DNA from 4 places in the Pseudomonas hamedanensis genome. Region 3 is predicted to be linked to each of the others. Evidence: predicted binding sites of a transcription regulator. Region 3 holds the regulator's gene; each other region holds the start of a gene.
What was found. Region 3 encodes FliA, which starts transcription of late flagellar genes. Its sites were predicted from a motif close to CTAAAGTTTNNNNNNNNNNNGCCGNTAA; they were not measured.
Positions count from the first base shown of each region.

Region 1 (4,210 bases), 2.7 Mb from region 3:
CGAGCGGTTCGTTCATGTTCCTCGGCCCGACCGGTGTCGGTAAAACCGAGCTGTGCAAGGCGCTGGCCGAGTTCCTCTTCGATACCGAAGAGGCGATGGTACGGATCGACATGTCCGAGTTCATGGAGAAACATTCCGTGGCTCGCCTGATCGGTGCGCCACCAGGCTACGTCGGCTACGAAGAGGGCGGCTATCTGACCGAAGCGGTGCGTCGCAAGCCGTACTCGGTGATCCTGATGGATGAGGTCGAGAAGGCGCACCCGGATGTGTTCAACATCCTCCTGCAAGTGCTTGAGGATGGCCGTCTGACCGACAGCCATGGTCGTACGGTGGACTTCCGCAATACGGTGATCGTCATGACGTCGAACCTGGGTTCCATGCAGATCCAGGAACTGGTCGGTGATCGTGAGGCGCAGCGTGCCGCAGTGATGGACGCGTTGACGTCGCATTTCCGTCCGGAGTTCATCAACCGGGTCGACGAAGTGGTGATTTTCGAGCCGCTGGCACGGGATCAGATCGCTGGCATCACCGAGATCCAGTTGGGCCGTCTGCGCAGTCGTCTGGCCGAGCGCGAGCTGAAGCTGGAGCTGAGTCCGGAGGCAATGGATAAGCTGATCGCCGTCGGTTACGACCCGGTGTATGGCGCACGGCCGTTGAAACGGGCGATCCAGCGCTGGATCGAAAACCCGCTGGCGCAGTTGATCCTGTCGGGTCATTTCATGCCCGGCGACACGGCCACTGGCAAGGTAGAGAACGACGAAATCGTTTTCGGCTAAGCCTCGGCGGCAATGAAACAGGGAAGGCCTCGCATTGCGAGGCCTTTTTTTCGCCAGGCTGTTGAACTCAAAGGAAAAGGCTTGTAAAGTGCGCCCCGCAGTCAGTCACCAACAGCGTTTCAGCTCACTGGGCTGGAATCTGAAATAAGTTGCAAATCATTAACTTGAAAGCAATTTAGGGGGTTGACAGAGGTGTTCCAGGTTGTAGAATAGCGCGCCTCAGACACACGAACGCAGCGATGCGAACGGGTGGCGAGATGTAACAAAGCTTCACCGTTGTAAATTGAAATATGCAGTTCCGTGATAGCTCAGTCGGTAGAGCAAATGACTGTTAATCATTGGGTCCCAGGTTCGAGTCCTGGTCACGGAGCCAATTTCAAATCGGGGTATAGCGCAGTCCGGTAGCGCGCCTGCTTTGGGAGCAGGATGTCAGGAGTTCGAATCCCCTTACCCCGACCATTTTTGGGTCGTTAGCTCAGTTGGTAGAGCAGTTGGCTTTTAACCAATTGGTCGTAGGTTCGAATCCCACACGACCCACCATTTTTGAAACCAGTTAACGCTGGGATCGAATCTTAAGATCAGAGGCCAAAAGCGCTGATCGAAGAAGGCGATCTTTGAAAGGTCGCCTTTTTTTTACCGGGGTATAGCGCAGTCCGGTAGCGCGCCTGCTTTGGGAGCAGGATGTCAGGAGTTCGAATCCCCTTACCCCGACCATATTAAAAATCCTCGTATCGAAAGATACGGGGATTTTTTTTGCCCGTCGAAAGCCGAATCCCTTCAAGTCGTCATACAACCTGCCGATAGCCCGCTAACACGAGGGGACTGCCAACGCTTCGCCCCTGAATCTGGCCAATACAAGAATAAGGGCGTTCGTCATGTTGCTTCGTCGGTTGAATATTGCTCCCCGGGCTGCCCTGGGCTTTGCCCTGATTGCGGTGTTGGTGGCCATGCTTGGGGTGTTTGCGCTGGGGCAGATGTCGAGCATTCGCGACAGTGAGGTGGCGGTGGAGAACCGCTGGTTGCCGAGCATTCGCGGTGGTGACGAGATCCGCGAGCTGATGCTGCGTATCCGCACCATTTCCCTGCGCATGGCGCTGGATCAGGATCCTGCAAACATCACCACCTATCGTGGCCAGATGGACACCCGGGACAAAGAGCTGAGCGAGAAAATCGCCGCCTACGACAAACTCGTCGATACCCCGGAGGGCCAGCAACTGTACGATCAGTTCAAGACAACCTTCGCCGCTTATCGCACCGGCATCGCCCAGTCGTTCACCCTCGCCGAGCAAGGCAAGCGGGACGAGCTGACCAGATTGCTGCTGGTCGATATGAAAACGGTGGTCGACGGTTCCGGCAAGCAACTCAACGATCTGGCTGACTTGTTTGCCCGGCAAGTGGCTGCCGAGAGCGAGAAGTCCGCCGCGCATTATCAAACCTCGCGCACCATCGTCAGCCTGTTCATTGCTTTGGCAGCGCTGGCCACGGTGGCCCTGGCGATGTTGCTGACGCGCAGTATCGTGCGCCCCCTGAGCAGCGCCGTGGAGGCTGCCGAAAGCGTGGCCAAGGGCGATCTGACCCGCCCCATCGAGGCTCATGGCAACGATGAAGTGAGCCGTTTGCTCAAAGCACTGGCGACCATGCAGCAGAACCTGCGCGAAACCCTGCAGAGCATCAGTGGCTCGGCCACGCAACTGGCCACGGCCGCTGACGAGCTGAGCGCGGTCACGGTCGACAGCACGCAAGGCCTGCAACAGCAGAACAATGAAATCGAACAGGCTGCCACGGCCGTCAACGAGATGACCGCTGCGGTGGAGGAGGTGGCGCGCAACGCCGTATCGACGTCCGATGCCACGCGTCAATCCAGTCAGTCGGCGCAGTTGGGCCAGGAACGCGTCAGCGAAACCGCCAATGCGATCAATGCGCTGGCCAGCGATGTGCAGCACACCGGTGAGTTGGTGCAGTCGCTGGCGAATCAGTCACAGGACATCGGCAAAGTGCTCGATGTGATTCGCGCCATCGCCGAACAGACCAACTTGCTGGCGCTCAACGCCGCCATCGAAGCGGCGCGCGCGGGTGAAAGCGGACGAGGTTTTGCGGTGGTGGCCGACGAGGTGCGCGCGCTGGCCTATCGCACCCAGCAATCGACACAAGAGATCGAACAGATGGTGCAGGGCATGCGCAGCGGGTCGAGCCTGGCGCTGGATTCCATGCAGGCCAGCGCATCCCGTGCGGCGAGCACGCTGGTATTGGCTGAGCGGGCGGGCGAGGCGTTGGTGACGATCACGGCTTCGGTGCACGAGATTCACGAGCGCAACCTGGTCATCGCCAGCGCCGCTGAAGAGCAGGCGCAAGTGGCTCGCGAAGTGGATCGCAATCTTGTGAACATTCGCGATCTGTCGGTGCGCTCCGCTGCCGGGGCCGATCAGACCAGTGCGTCAAGCCATGAGCTGTCGAAACTGGCCAATGCCCTGCAGGGCATGGTGCGACGCTTCCAGCTGTAATCAATGGAAAATAAAAAGCCCCGCGCGATGCGGGGCTTGGAATGAAGATCAGAGGTGGGAGCGAGCCTGCTCCCGAAGGAGTCAGGTCAGTCAACAAGAGTGTTGACTGACACACCGCTTTCGCGAGCAAGCCCGCTCCCACAGGTTTTGGCTTTAGTGCAGCTTCAGACGCGGCTCGGTGCCACGGCCGATCTTGCTGCCCAGCATCAGCATCGCCGTGCGGAACGGCCCGTACAGTGCCATCTGGTGCATACGGTACAGCGACACGTAAAACATCCGCGCCAGCCAGCCTTCGAGCATCACGCTGCCGGTCAGGTTGCCCATCAAGTTACCCACAGCGGAAAAACGCGACAACGAAATCAGCGAGCCGTAATCGGTGTACTTGTACTCCGGCAGGGTCTTGCCTTCGATGCGCAGTTTCAGCGACTTCGCCAGCAATGACGCCTGTTGGTGCGCCGCCTGAGCACGTGGCGGTACGTTACGATCGGTACCCGGTTGCGGGCAGGCCGCGCAGTCACCAAAGGCAAAAATGTTTTCGTCGCGGGTGGTCTGCAGGGTCGGCAGCACTTGCAGCTGATTGATTCGGTTGGTTTCCAGACCGTCGATGTCCTTGAGAAACCCCGGGGCACGAATACCGGCGGCCCAGACTTTCAGGCTGGCCTTGATCTCGTTGCCGTCGGCGGTGATCAGGCTGTCGGCGGTGACTTCGCTGACCGAGGCGTTGGTCATGACATTGACCCCGAGCTTCTCCAGGGTTTTGTGCACCGGTCCGCTGATGCGTTCCGGCAGCGCCGGCAGCACCCGTGGGCCGGCTTCGATCAGCGTAATGTGCATGTTTTCCGGTTTGATCCGGTCCAGACCGTAAGCCGCCAGTTCATGGGCGGCGTTGTGCAGCTCTGCGGCCAGCTCGACGCCCGTGGCGCCAGCGCCGAC
Region 1 is NZ_CP077091.1:5,675,019-5,679,228, reverse strand. Features, by position in the region: gene clpB (ATP-dependent chaperone ClpB) at 1-776, shown strand, start outside; tRNA gene HU739_RS24885 (tRNA-Asn) at 1,074-1,149, shown strand; tRNA gene HU739_RS24880 (tRNA-Pro) at 1,159-1,235, shown strand; tRNA gene HU739_RS24875 (tRNA-Lys) at 1,241-1,316, shown strand; tRNA gene HU739_RS24870 (tRNA-Pro) at 1,414-1,490, shown strand; gene HU739_RS24865 (methyl-accepting chemotaxis protein) at 1,652-3,277, shown strand; gene HU739_RS24860 (NAD(P)/FAD-dependent oxidoreductase) at 3,431-4,210, opposite strand, start outside.
Region 1: HU739_RS24865 (methyl-accepting chemotaxis protein) is a predicted target of FliA. The motif match lies at 1,553-1,580, and genes of this name have one in related genera.

Region 2 (4,210 bases), 2.0 Mb from region 3:
GCTCTTTCAGCTCGCCACGCAAGGTAATGGCATAGGGCGGTTTTTCATCGATGTGCAAAGTGACGGTGCTGGCCGGAATGTTGGCGGCGCGACCGTGCAGTGTCAGCAGTTCACCGTTGTCCATGCCGGGATGGCCTACCCATTCGTAACCGCAACGGGTGACCAGTTCGTTGAAGCCTTCGAGCCAGCCCAGGCCACCGCGTCCGTTGAGTTCGATGAAGGCCGGATTGACCACCTCCTGCACCGGCGAGTCCCAGCCCATGCGGACATTGCCCACCGAAGCTTGCAGCACGTTCATGCCACGGGTCGGTACCACCGAAAGCTTCATCGCGCCGTTATCGATGTCGACAACGCTGACACCCTCCTGACGACCGCCGTGCAGGGTGCGCAAGGTCACGGAAAACGGTTTGGCGGTTTTCACACCAAGCTGTTCACTGGTGATCGTCCAGTTTTTCGCGGGAGTATGGGTATCGAGCAAGACGTAGTCCCAGGCCATGGCATGGGAAGCAGCGGAGAATGCGCCGAGGGCGACAAAGAGTTTGAGCAGGGTCATGGCAGCAGCCTTTATTGGAGTTGTGCCATTTTTATAGCGCTGCGGAAACGTTTCAGCAAGTGCAAAGAGGCTGAGGGTCACAAGCTTTCGCGAGCAGGCTCGCTCCCACCGGGTTTTCGGATCTTCACAACATTTGTGAATCACACCGAGAACTGTGGGAGCGAGCCTGCTCGCGATAGCTATTTCAAAGACGCATCAACGGAAGCGATCAACCTCGGAACGCAGATCCGCCGCCAGCTTCTCCAGCTCTTTAGCCGTCACCGCCAGGTTCGACACAACCTCACGCTGCTCACTGTTAGCCAGGGCAATGCTCTGCAAGTTGCTGCTCAGCAATGTCGCGGTGCTGCTTTGTTCCTGCGTCGCAGTGGTGATTGCAGCAAATTGCTGGCCTGCCGAACGGCTCTGCTCATCAATGCGCGCCAGCGCCGAGGCGACATTGGCGTTGCGCGACAGACCTTCTTGCATCAGCACGTTGCCCTGCTCCATGGTGCTGATCGCGTTGCCGGTTTCCTGCTGGATGCTGTGGATCATGCTGGAAATCTCGTCGGTCGCCTGACGGGTGCGCGAGGCCAGACTGCGCACTTCGTCAGCCACCACGGCAAAGCCGCGACCTTGTTCGCCGGCGCGCGCCGCTTCGATCGCCGCGTTCAGGGCCAACAGGTTGGTCTGCTCGGCGATAGAGGTGATCACGCCGACAATGCCGCCAATTTCCTGCGAGCGCTGGCCGAGGGTGTTGATCACGCTGGCGGTGCTGTTCAGCGCGCCGGCGATTTGCTCCAGCGAGGACGACGCTTCTTCCATCGAGCTGCGACCGATCTGTGTTTGCTGGGCGTTTTCCTGCGCGAGGCGCTGAGTGGCCCCCATGTTGTCGGCGATGTCCAACGACGTGGCGCTGAACTCTTCGACAGCGCCGGCCATGCTGGTGATTTCCCCCGACTGCTGCTCCATGCCCTCATACGCACCGCCGGACAAACCGGACAGCGCCTGCGCACGGCTGTTGACCTCTTCCGAAGCGCGGCGGATGTGCTCGACCATGGTCGACAGCGCCTGGCTCATCTGGTTGAAGGCGCGGGACAGCTGACCGATCTCATCGTGGCTCGATACGTTCAAGCGCACGCTCAGATCACCAGCGCCCAAGGCCTCGGCCTGACGCACCAGATCACCCAGCGGAGCGAGTTTGCTGCGCAGCAACCAGACCACGGAGCCAACGGCCAGCAACATCGCCAGCAGGCTGCCGATAGCCAGTTGCGTACCGACGCTCCAGGTCACCGCGCGGATCTCGGCTTTCGGCATGCTCGCCACTACCGACCACGGTCCGCCCTCGAACGGCACCGCGACGCTGTAGAAGTCTTCGCCTTTATCGTTCCAGAACTCACCCTTGCCCGGGGTTTTCACCAGACCGTTGATGGCCGGGACGGCCTGGTCCAGCGACTCGACGCCGGCAATCGGCACCAGCCATTTGTTCTGCTCGTCAAGCAAGGCCAGCGAGCCGGTCTTGCCGATGCGGAAGCGCTTGAGATTGGCAAACTGGGCGTTTTGCGCATCGGTGTAATCGAAGCCGACGTACAGCACGGCGATGATCTTCCCGCCCGCATCGCGAACCGGGGTGTACTGCGACATGTAATAGCGTTCGAACAACAGGGAACGCCCGACAAAGCTCTGGCCCGCCATCAGCTTCGCGTAAGCCGGGTTGGCGTGGTCGAGCACGGTGCCGATGGCGCGGGTGCCGTCCTGCTTGGTGACGTTGGTGCTGACACGAATGAATTCTTCGCCGCTGCGCACGAACACCGTAGCCACGCCGGCCGTCATCTGCTTGAACTCGTCAACTTCCTTGAAGTTGTTGTTCAGCACTTCGCTGCCCAGACGCAGTCCCGGCGTCTGTACGCCGGCCACGGTGACCGGCTCTTCCGGATGAACACTCAGGCCGCTACCGAAGCGTTTCTCGAACAAGCCGCTCAGGCGCAAGGTGCTTTCGCGCAGCGTGCCGTGGAACGTGCTCAGCTGGTCGGCCAGCAGCCGCGCCTCGCTGGCCAGATGTTCTTCACGGGTGGCGAGGTTGGCCGAATCCAGCGAACGCAGAGCGAACACCGTACTGCCACTGATGACAATCGCCAGTATTACAGCGAGCGCGAGGCCCAGCTGCGAGGCGATCCGAGCGCGAGGTTGAGACATGGACAGCTCCTGGCCGAGCTGCGGGATCCTCCTTGATCTCGACTCGGATTATTTTCTAATAGTGGGGGGTGAACCGTAAAAACCGGCACGACGGTTCCACTTGCTCATAGTCGGCGGTAAATCCGAATACTTGAGCGCCTGACAGGGGTATGGCACAAGGCCGGCATTGTGCCGGCTCGAACGTTTCAGCTCAAGCGTGTCACCGCCGGCAGTTCCATGGCGCGGACCTCGCTTTGCAGGAAGTCGCTGAGACGGCGCAAACGTTCACCTCCCGGTCGGGTTTTTGGCCACACCAGGTAGTAATTCAATCCGCTGGCGACGGCGGTTGGCCACGGTAGGCTGAGACGTCCCTGGGCGACATCTTCGGCCACCATCAACAGATCGCCCATCGATACACCGTAACCGCGCGCCGCCGCGATCATGCCCAGCTCGAGGGTATCGAACACCTGTCCGCCCTTGAGCGACACCTGATCGGCCAGCCCCATGTGCTCAAGCCAGCTGCGCCAGTCACGGCGGTCCGGGGTCGGGTGCAGCAACTCGGTGGATGCCAGCCGCGCGACGTCCCACGGCTGGTCATTGAGCAGGTTCGGCGCGCCAACCGGGATCAGTTCTTCGGCAAACAACAGGCTGGCCTCCCAGTCCGGCGGGAAATGCCCGTCACTGAGCAGCACCGCGCAATCGAACGGCTCATCGTTGAAGTCCACCGAATCCACGTCCATCCACGCGCTGGTCAGTTGCACTTCGTTACCTGGCTGCAAATGCCGAAAACGGCTGAGCCGCGCCAGCAACCAGCGCATGGTCAGGGTCGATGGCGCTTTCATACGCAGAATGTCGTCTTCGGCACGCAAGGTATTGCAGGCCCGCTCCAGGGCTGTGAAGCCCTCGCGGATGCCAGGCAATAGCAGGCGGGCCGCCTCGGTCAATTGCAGATGACGGCCGCTGCGATGGAACAGCCGACAAGCGAAATGCTCTTCGAGCGTACGAATGTGCCGGCTCACCGCGCTCTGGGTGATCGAAAGCTCTTCGGCCGCGCGGGTGAACGAGCTGTGCCGGGCGGCCGCTTCGAATGCGCGCAGGGCATACAGCGGAGGAAGTCGACGGGACATGCACAAGCTCCTGGGGCGGGATGCAGCCAACTTAGCAGAAAGTGCTCAGGATGAGTTTTAATCATGCCACCCATCCTTTTTATCCCTTTGTGCAAATCCCTCCACGCACCGAGAATCGACGGTCTCCTGTTCCCTCTGCAAATTGAGTGGTGATGACTATGCAACATCCTGTGCGTACCGAACTCTGGGCTATTCTGCGGCTGGCGGGGCCGTTGATCGCTTCACAGTTGGCGCACATGCTGATGGTGCTGACCGACACGCTGATGATGGCCAGGCTCAGTCCCGAGGCGCTGGCCGGTGGCGGCCTCGGCGCTGCGACCTACTCGTTTGTGTCGATTTTCTGCATCGGCGTCATTGCAGCGGTCGGCACGCTGGTGGC
Region 2 is NZ_CP077091.1:4,324,323-4,328,532, reverse strand. Features, by position in the region: gene HU739_RS18745 (aldose 1-epimerase family protein) at 1-553, opposite strand, end outside; gene HU739_RS18740 (methyl-accepting chemotaxis protein) at 749-2,725, opposite strand; gene HU739_RS18735 (LysR substrate-binding domain-containing protein) at 2,911-3,831, opposite strand; gene HU739_RS18730 (NorM family multidrug efflux MATE transporter) at 3,990-4,210, shown strand, end outside.
Region 2: HU739_RS18740 (methyl-accepting chemotaxis protein) is a predicted target of FliA. The motif match lies at 2,833-2,860, and genes of this name have one in related genera.

Region 3 (4,210 bases):
AACCGCCGCATTGCCGGCGGCGTCGAGCTGACGGCGGCGCTGGATTACAAACTCTCGGCACTGACGCCGCGGGTGCCGAACATGGAACTCGAAGACGAGTTGCGCAAGACCCAGTCGCGCATCGTCACCGCCCAGGCCGAATTGAGCATGCGCGGCGAAGCCGACGGCAACACCAATCGTCAGTTGTTCGCCGGGCTGCCTTTGACGGCGGGCCTGCCGCTGACCGCTGCCGAGCCGTTGAGCGAGCCGACCTACGCCGCACCGGCGCGTCCTGCTCCGGCGCCTGCGCAAGCCTCCGCCGGGGTTGATCCTCGTGCGCTGGATTCGATGCGTTTCGAATTGAACAGCCTGCGCGAGTTGATGGAAGTGCAGCTCGGCACGCTGGCCTGGAATCAGCTGCAAGGCAGCCGTCCGGCCCAGGCCAATCTGTATCGCCGCTTGCAACGCATCGGTCTGTCCGGTCCGTTGTCCCGCGACTTGCTGGCAATGATCACCGATATCGAAGAACCGCGTCAGGCCTGGCGCATGCTGCTGGCGCACCTGGCACGGATGATTGCCGTGCCGGAAGTCGAGCCGCTGGAAGAGGGCGGGGTGATTGCGATGGTCGGCCCTGCCGGCATGGGCAAGACCACCACGCTGGCCAAACTCGCCGCACGCTACGTGCTCAAGTACGGCGCGCAGAACGTCGCGCTGGTGAGCATGGACAGCTTCCGTATCGGTGCGCAGGAACAACTGAAAACCCTCGGCCGCATTCTCAATGTACCGGTGACCCACGTCGATCCGGGTCAGTCGCTGGTTCAGGCTTTGGATCCATTGCTGCGCAAACGCGTGGTTTTGATCGATACTGCAGGTCTGCAAGCCAGTGATCCGGCGTTGCGCATGCAGCTTGAGAGCCTGGCCGGGCGTGGTATTCGCTCAAAAAATTATCTGGTATTGGCAACCACCAGCCAGAAACAGGTTCTAACGGCCGCTTATCACAGCTACAAGCGTTGCGGGCTGGCCGGCTGCATTCTGACTAAACTGGATGAAACGGCCAGTCTTGGTGAAGTGTTGAGCCTGGCGATCAGTCATGAATTGCCGGTCGCGTACCTGACCGATGGCCCACGGATTCCGGATGATCTGCATCTGCCGCGCCGTCATCAATTGGTCAGCCGTGCCGTCAGCGTGCAAATGCAGGAAGAACCCAGCGAAGAAGCCATGGCTGACATGTTCGCTGATATCTATCACAGCCCGACCAAGCAGGTTGGCTGAGGTAATCATGAACAGTTTTTGTACCTACATCGATGGTCTGCCACGCATTGTTCCGATCGGGAACGCGCAGCCAGTAATGTGGCCTCCGTCTATGCAAGACAAGGTAAAGAAATAACATGGGCAGCATGCATCCCGTACAGGTGATCGCGGTGACCGGCGGCAAAGGTGGCGTCGGCAAGACTAACGTGTCAGTGAACTTGTCGCTGGCGCTGGCAGAGCTTGGCCGTCGGGTCATGCTGCTGGACGCCGACCTGGGCCTGGCGAACGTCGACGTCCTGCTGGGGCTGACACCCAAGCGCACGCTGGCCGATGTGATCGAAGGCCGTTGCGAACTGCGCGACGTGCTGTTGCAGGGCCCGGGCGGGATCCGCATCGTGCCGGCCGCTTCCGGCACCCAGAGCATGGTGCACCTGAGCCCGGCGCAACATGCCGGCCTGATTCAGGCGTTCAGCGACATTGGCGACAATCTCGACGTGCTGGTGATCGACACCGCAGCCGGTATCGGTGACTCGGTCGTCAGTTTCGTCCGCGCCGCCCAGGAAGTGTTGCTGGTGGTCTGCGACGAGCCGACCTCGATCACCGACGCCTACGCACTGATCAAATTACTCAACCGCGATTACGGCATGAACCGCTTCCGCGTCCTGGCCAACATGGCGCAGAGCCCGCAGGAAGGGCGCAACCTGTTCGCCAAGTTGACCAAGGTCACGGACCGCTTCCTTGACGTCGCCCTACAATACGTCGGCGCCGTACCTTATGACGAAAGCGTGCGCAAGGCCGTGCAGAAGCAGCGTGCGGTCTATGAAGCGTTTCCGCGTTCCAAGTGCGCCCTGGCTTTCAAGGCGATTGCGCAGAAAGTCGACACCTGGCCGTTGCCGGCCAACCCGCGAGGCCACCTCGAATTTTTCGTCGAGCGCCTCGTGCAGCAAACCGCAGGGCCCGTGTTATGACCGCCAGTGGCATGAATCTGTACAAGAAGTCGGCGCGTGACGCGCAGTACGAGTTGATCGAGCGTTACGCGCCACTGGTCAAACGCATCGCCTACCACTTGCTGGCGCGATTGCCGGCCAGTGTTCAGGTGGAAGACCTGATCCAGGCCGGGATGATCGGCCTGCTTGAAGTCTCGACCAAATACGACGCCAGCAAGGGCGCCAGTTTCGAAACGTACGCGGGCATTCGAATCCGCGGCGCGATGCTCGACGAAGTGCGCAAAGGGGACTGGGCGCCACGCTCGGTTCACCGCAATACCCGTATGGTCAGCGACGCGATTCGCTCAATTGAAGCTAAAACCGGCCGTGATGCTAAAGATCACGAGGTTGCGGCCGAACTCCAATTGAGTCTCGACGATTATTACGGGATTTTGAATGACACCTTGGGCAGCCGCCTGTTCAGTTTCGACGACCTCTTGCAGGACGGCGAACACGAAGGGCTGCATGAGGATGGCGCCAGTGCTCATATGGAGCCGTCACGCGATCTGGAAGATGAACGCTTCCAGGCGGCGCTGGCGGACGCGATTGCCAATTTGCCGGAGCGTGAGCGACTGGTGTTGGCGCTGTACTACGACGAAGAGCTGAACCTCAAGGAGATCGGTGAAGTCCTTGGCGTCAGTGAATCGCGGGTCAGCCAGTTACACAGCCAGTGCGCGGCCCGTTTGCGGGGGCGTTTAGGGGAGTGGCGAGCGCGCTGAAGGCAGTGTGGGGACACTGCGAAACGAGGCTGGTGCGGTGATGAGCGGCGCCGGTCTCGATCCGTTGTGTTCCAGACAAACTTCGAGTGCTACGCCGATTGATTGAAGTGGCGCGTCCAGGTGCTGGGCGCGTTTAAGACTGCTTGGAGGTCGAATTGAACAAAGACATGAAAATCCTCATCGTTGATGACTTCTCAACGATGCGGCGGATCATCAAGAACCTGCTGCGCGATCTTGGGTTCACCAACACCGTCGAGGCCGACGATGGCACCACCGCCATTCCGGTGCTCAACAGCGGCAGCATCGACTTTCTGGTAACGGACTGGAACATGCCGGGCATGACCGGTATCGACCTGCTGCGTCACGTGCGTGCCGATGAAAAACTCAAGCATCTCCCCGTGTTGATGGTGACTGCTGAAGCCAAGCGCGAGCAGATCATCGAGGCCGCTCAGGCCGGCGTGAACGGTTACGTGGTCAAACCTTTCACGGCTCAGGCGCTGAAAGACAAAATCGAGAAGATTTTCGAACGCATCGGCTGATGAATGCGCGGGGGAGCTATGGAGCATAACGAATCTTCACAGGGCGATTTTGAATCGACCCTGAAAAAACACGCGGTCGAACTGGTCGAAAGCCTTGAAAAAGGCAGGTTCGGCGACGCGGTGCAACTGATCCATGAGCTCAATCAGACCCGTGACCGCGGCCTGTATCAGGAAGTGGGCAAGCTCACACGTGAACTGCACAGTGCGATCGTCAATTTCCAGATTGATCCGCACATGCCGCAGGCCGAGGAAGTGTCGCAAATCACCGACGCCACCGAACGCCTGGGCTACGTGGTCAAACTGACGGAGGCCGCGGCCAACCGCACCATGGATCTGGTGGAAAGCGCCACGCCGGTGGTCAACAGTCTGGCGGATGAAGCGCAGACGTTGAGTGCCGATTGGGGGCGCTTCATGCGTCGCGAGGTCGGGGCTGAAGAGTTCCGCGAACTGGCGCGCCGGGTCGACGGTTTTCTGTCACGCAGCAGCACGGACAACCGTGCGGTGTCGAGCAATCTCAACGACATCCTGCTGGCCCAGGATTACCAGGACCTCACCGGTCAGGTGATCAAGCGCGTGACCCAACTGGTCACCGAAGTCGAAAGCAATCTGCTCAAACTCGTGCTCATGGCCAGTCAGGTTGACCGCTTTGCGGGCATCGAACATGACCGCGCCGCAATGCTCGCCGAAAAAGATCCACAAAAACATCTCTCGCAGGGTGAAGGTCCGCAGATTCATG
Region 3 is NZ_CP077091.1:2,283,468-2,287,677, reverse strand. Features, by position in the region: gene flhF (flagellar biosynthesis protein FlhF) at 1-1,251, shown strand, start outside; gene fleN (flagellar synthesis regulator FleN) at 1,368-2,198, shown strand; gene fliA (RNA polymerase sigma factor FliA) at 2,195-2,935, shown strand; gene HU739_RS09805 (chemotaxis response regulator CheY) at 3,103-3,474, shown strand; gene HU739_RS09800 (protein phosphatase CheZ) at 3,493-4,210, shown strand, end outside.

Region 4 (4,210 bases), 2.7 Mb from region 3:
GATATTTTTCCTATAATTTTCTTCTTGAGAAATGCGTCAATTCGGTCTGCTGACGTGAAGCGGCCGATCTGAGCTGTAGGAGTAAGCTCGGGAAAGATTTTTCTCAAGGCATAAAAAAACGGCCTACCTTTCGGTAAGCCGTTTTTAGTACTTGGTGGCTACACAGGGACTTGAACCCCGGACCCCAGCATTATGAATGCTATGCTCTAACCAACTGAGCTATGTAGCCAAGTGGCGCGCATTATTCCCCTGAAATGATAAAGCGTCAAGCGTAAATCAAAAATATTTCTTCCTGTTTTCAACCGCTTATCCTCGGGCCCCGAAAATCGGGGCCGGGGAGGGCGTCAGCGCAGCTGAAATCTGGCGGTATTGGCGCTCAGGGCCTGGCTGCCCTGGCTCAAGGTATCCGCCGCGAGGTTCACGGCGCGCGCGCCTTCGAGCAAACGCACCGCCGCTTGATCGACCTGCTGGATATTGCCGCTGACCTCATCAGCCGTGCTCGCCTGCTCTTCAACGGCCGTGGCGATCTGCGCCAGGGTGTCGGTGACGCTCTGTACCGCGCTGGCGATTTCCCCCAGGCGTTCGCCGAGACCGGTGACCGCTTCGGCGTCCGACTGCGCCTGGCCGCAAGCGGCTTCCATCAGACTCACCGCTTCATTGACCGTGGCGCGCAGGCTGTCGACGGTGCCGGCAATCTGAGCGGTAGACGATTGCGTGCGTTGTGAAAGGCTGCGCACCTCGTCGGCGACCACCGCAAACCCGCGTCCTTGCTCACCGGCGCGCGCCGCTTCGATGGCGGCGTTGAGTGCGAGCAGGTTGGTCTGCTCGGCGACGCCGCGAATGGTGTCCACGACCAGTTGAATCTGCTGGCCTTGCTCGCTGACCCGGCCCAGCGCTGCGGCAGTGTCGTTGAGGCGCTGATTGAGTTGCTGAATGCTCGCCGTTGTGCGTTGGCTGTCGCGGCTGCTGTCGGCGGCGATGCGGCGGGTGTGCTGGGCGCTGCCGGACGCCTGCTCGCAGCTTTGCGCCACGCCTTGCGAGGTGGCGGCCAATTGTGTCGCGGCAGCGGCGATCTGGCTGATCTGCAACTGTTGCGCTTCGACTTCGCCGAGGGCGCCGCTGGAGTGTTCGTTGAGGCTGCGCACCGCGTTGCTCAGTTGCGAGGTCTCGTGGTCGACGCCGAGCATGCTGCTGCGCAGTTGCACCACGGCAACGTTGAGCGCTGTGCTGATCGCCGCCAGTTCATCGCGACCCACCACCGGCACTTGCAGGCTCAGGTTGCCGTCGCGCAAGGCTTCGGCGAGCAGGGTGATGCCGCTGGCGCTGCGGCGGATTGATGCCTGCAGGCAGACGAACAGGTACAGCGCGGCCAGCAGCAAACAGCCGAAGATCATGGCAACAAGGATGAACTGGCGGATTGCCGTGCCGTGATAGGCATCAAGCCGCTGATCCAGCGCTACCAGCGATTGCTGGCGCAGGGATGCCAGATCGGTGAGCAACGCATCGAGGTTACGTTCGAAGTCTTCCGGTTTCAGGTTAATGCTGCCGCCGAACACGCCGTCGTCGAGTACCTTCAGGCCGCTGTCGAGGAGTTTGAGGCTGTCGTGGTATTGGCTGGCCCAGGCTTGCAGATCGGCTGGCAGACGCGCTTCCAGCAGCCCCGCCGTTTTCACCAGTTGCTCGCGGGCGTCGCCGATGCGGCTGCGCAGGTCGCGCAGTTGCAAGCGGCTCTGCAAGGTGAACTGGCCGGAGACGACCGAGGCCTGACCGACGGCCGCGAGGCGACCGACCCGCTCGATCAGGTCCGGCGCGTGTTGCGTGGAGATCTGCGTCAACAGGTAGGTTTCCAGCCACGGCGCCAGCGTCAGGCGATTGTCCATGACGATCTGCTCGCGCAAGGCTTGCAATGCGCCCAAGGCATTGGTGAAGCGGTCGTAACCGTCCGGCCACCAGCCAACACCGCTGAGGCTTTTCGAATCCAGACCCTTGAGCGCCGATTGCAGCGCTTGAAAGCGCGCGAGGGTTTCGCCCCAGGCGCCTTCCTGGTTCAGCGCGTTACCCAGGTCGGTGGTGGCTTGCAGCACCGCCGGTTGCACGCCGTCGAACGCGGCCATGGCGGCGAGAGTGGCCGGTGTCGGCTGGCGATTGGTCTCGGTGGCGCGCCAGCGGGCAGCGCGGTCACGCTGGGCGGCGAGCAAGTTGTCCAGCGCATCCAGCGCCAGCAACTGGCGCACCCCGGCACGCTCGCCGGAGATCAGGTTGAGCTTCTCGCGATAATCATGGCCGATCATCAACAGGCTGCCGGCCAAGGGCAGAATGAACAACAGAAACAACAACTGGAATTTACCTGCGAAGCCAAACCGCCCCAGCAATTTGATCCCCGGTGAAAGGAAAGCCTGCATGCCTCATGACTCCTCTGGACACCACGCACCATTGGCGTGCATCGCGAGTTTTTCGCCCGCGACCGTGCCCTCTAAAAGGCCTCGAAAGTTCCCCGTGCCCGCTCTGTAGGCCGGCTCTGTAGCGAAACTTCCCATTGTCGAACGCCTTTGTAAGGCGAACGTGTTCAAGGGCAGAAGCAAGGCAAGATTCAGACCATGGCGTTGCGCTATCACCTTCTCTGCTAACGATCTCCTGTAGGAGCTGCCGAAGGCTGCGATCTTTTGATCTTGCTCTTAAAATCAAAGTCAGAAGATCGTCCGATCGCGGCCCGAGCCTTCGGCAGCTCCTACGCGGGTGATAAGTCATCAATCAGTTAGTTAGCTGCCTAAGGGGATAGCGCGAGCGCACCGAAAAATGGCACATTGACGTACCTGCCTGCGGGCAATTCTCTGCTGTCCGGAAATTTCCATGGCTATCAGCAACGTTCAGACCGCCGCTGCCTCGGCGACCGCTGCTCCCCAAAGCAGTCCACTGGTAATGCGCATCATCGGCGCGGTGGCGCTGGCGCATTTGATCAACGACCTGATCCAGTCGGTGCTGCCGTCGATCTACCCGATGCTCAAGGCTAACTATGGCTTGACGTTCACCCAGGTCGGCCTGATCACCTTGACCTTCCAACTGACCGCGTCGCTGTTACAGCCGTGGGTCGGTTATCACACCGATCGGCATCCGAAACCCTGGCTGCTGCCAGCGGGTACGGTGTGTACCTTGATCGGCATTCTGATGATGTCGGTAGTTGGCAGCTTCCCGTTGATTCTGCTGGCAGCGGCGTTGATTGGTATCGGCTCATCGACCTTTCATCCGGAAGCGTCGCGGGTCGCGCGGCTGGCATCGGGCGGGCGCTATGGCCTGGCGCAGTCGACGTTTCAGGTCGGCGGTAATGCCGGTTCCGCGTTCGGCCCGTTGCTGGCGGCGGCGATCATCATTCCCTTCGGCCAAGGCAATGTGGCGTGGTTTGGTCTATTCGCCGTGTTTGCATTGTTCGTGCTGTACCGCATCAGCCGCTGGTATGCCAATCACCTGAACCTGTTCAAGCTCAAGGCCGGACAGGCGGCGACGCACGGATTGTCGAAGGGCAGGGTGACCAGTGCGCTGGTGGTGCTGGGCTTGCTGGTGTTCTCCAAGTACTTCTACATGGCCAGTTTTACCAGCTACTTCACCTTTTACCTGATCGAGAAATTCGACCTGTCGGTGGCCAGTTCGCAGTTGCACCTATTCCTGTTCCTGGGCGCGGTGGCGGCGGGCACGTTTTTCGGCGGGCCGATTGGCGACAAGATCGGGCGTAAGGCAGTGATTTGGTTTTCCATCCTCGGCGTGGCGCCGTTTACGCTGATCCTGCCGCATGTCGATCTGTTCTGGACCAGCATTCTCAGCGTGGTGATCGGCTTCATCCTGGCCTCGGCGTTCTCGGCGATCGTGGTATATGCACAGGAACTGGTACCGGGGAATGTCGGGATGATCGCCGGGATTTTCTTCGGACTGATGTTTGGTTTTGGCGGGATTGGTGCGGCGCTGCTCGGACATCTGGCGGATGTGCACGGGATCGAGTATGTGTATTTCCTGTGCTCGTTTTTGCCGTTGTTTGGCGTGTTGGCGATCTTCTTGCCGCGTACCAAAAAGGCCTGACCCCACACAGACCAATTGTAGGAATGAGCCTGCTCGCGATAGCGGTGTGTCAGTTAACAAATATATATCTGATGCACCGCTATCGCGAGCAGGCTCACTCCTACAGTGGGAATGCGGTGTGGCGGAGAATGTTTCAGGCACA
Region 4 is NZ_CP077091.1:5,589,486-5,593,695, reverse strand. Features, by position in the region: tRNA gene HU739_RS24465 (tRNA-Met) at 153-229, opposite strand; gene HU739_RS24460 (methyl-accepting chemotaxis protein) at 345-2,402, opposite strand; gene HU739_RS24455 (MFS transporter) at 2,851-4,068, shown strand.
Region 4: HU739_RS24460 (methyl-accepting chemotaxis protein) is a predicted target of FliA. The motif match lies at 2,567-2,594, and genes of this name have one in related genera.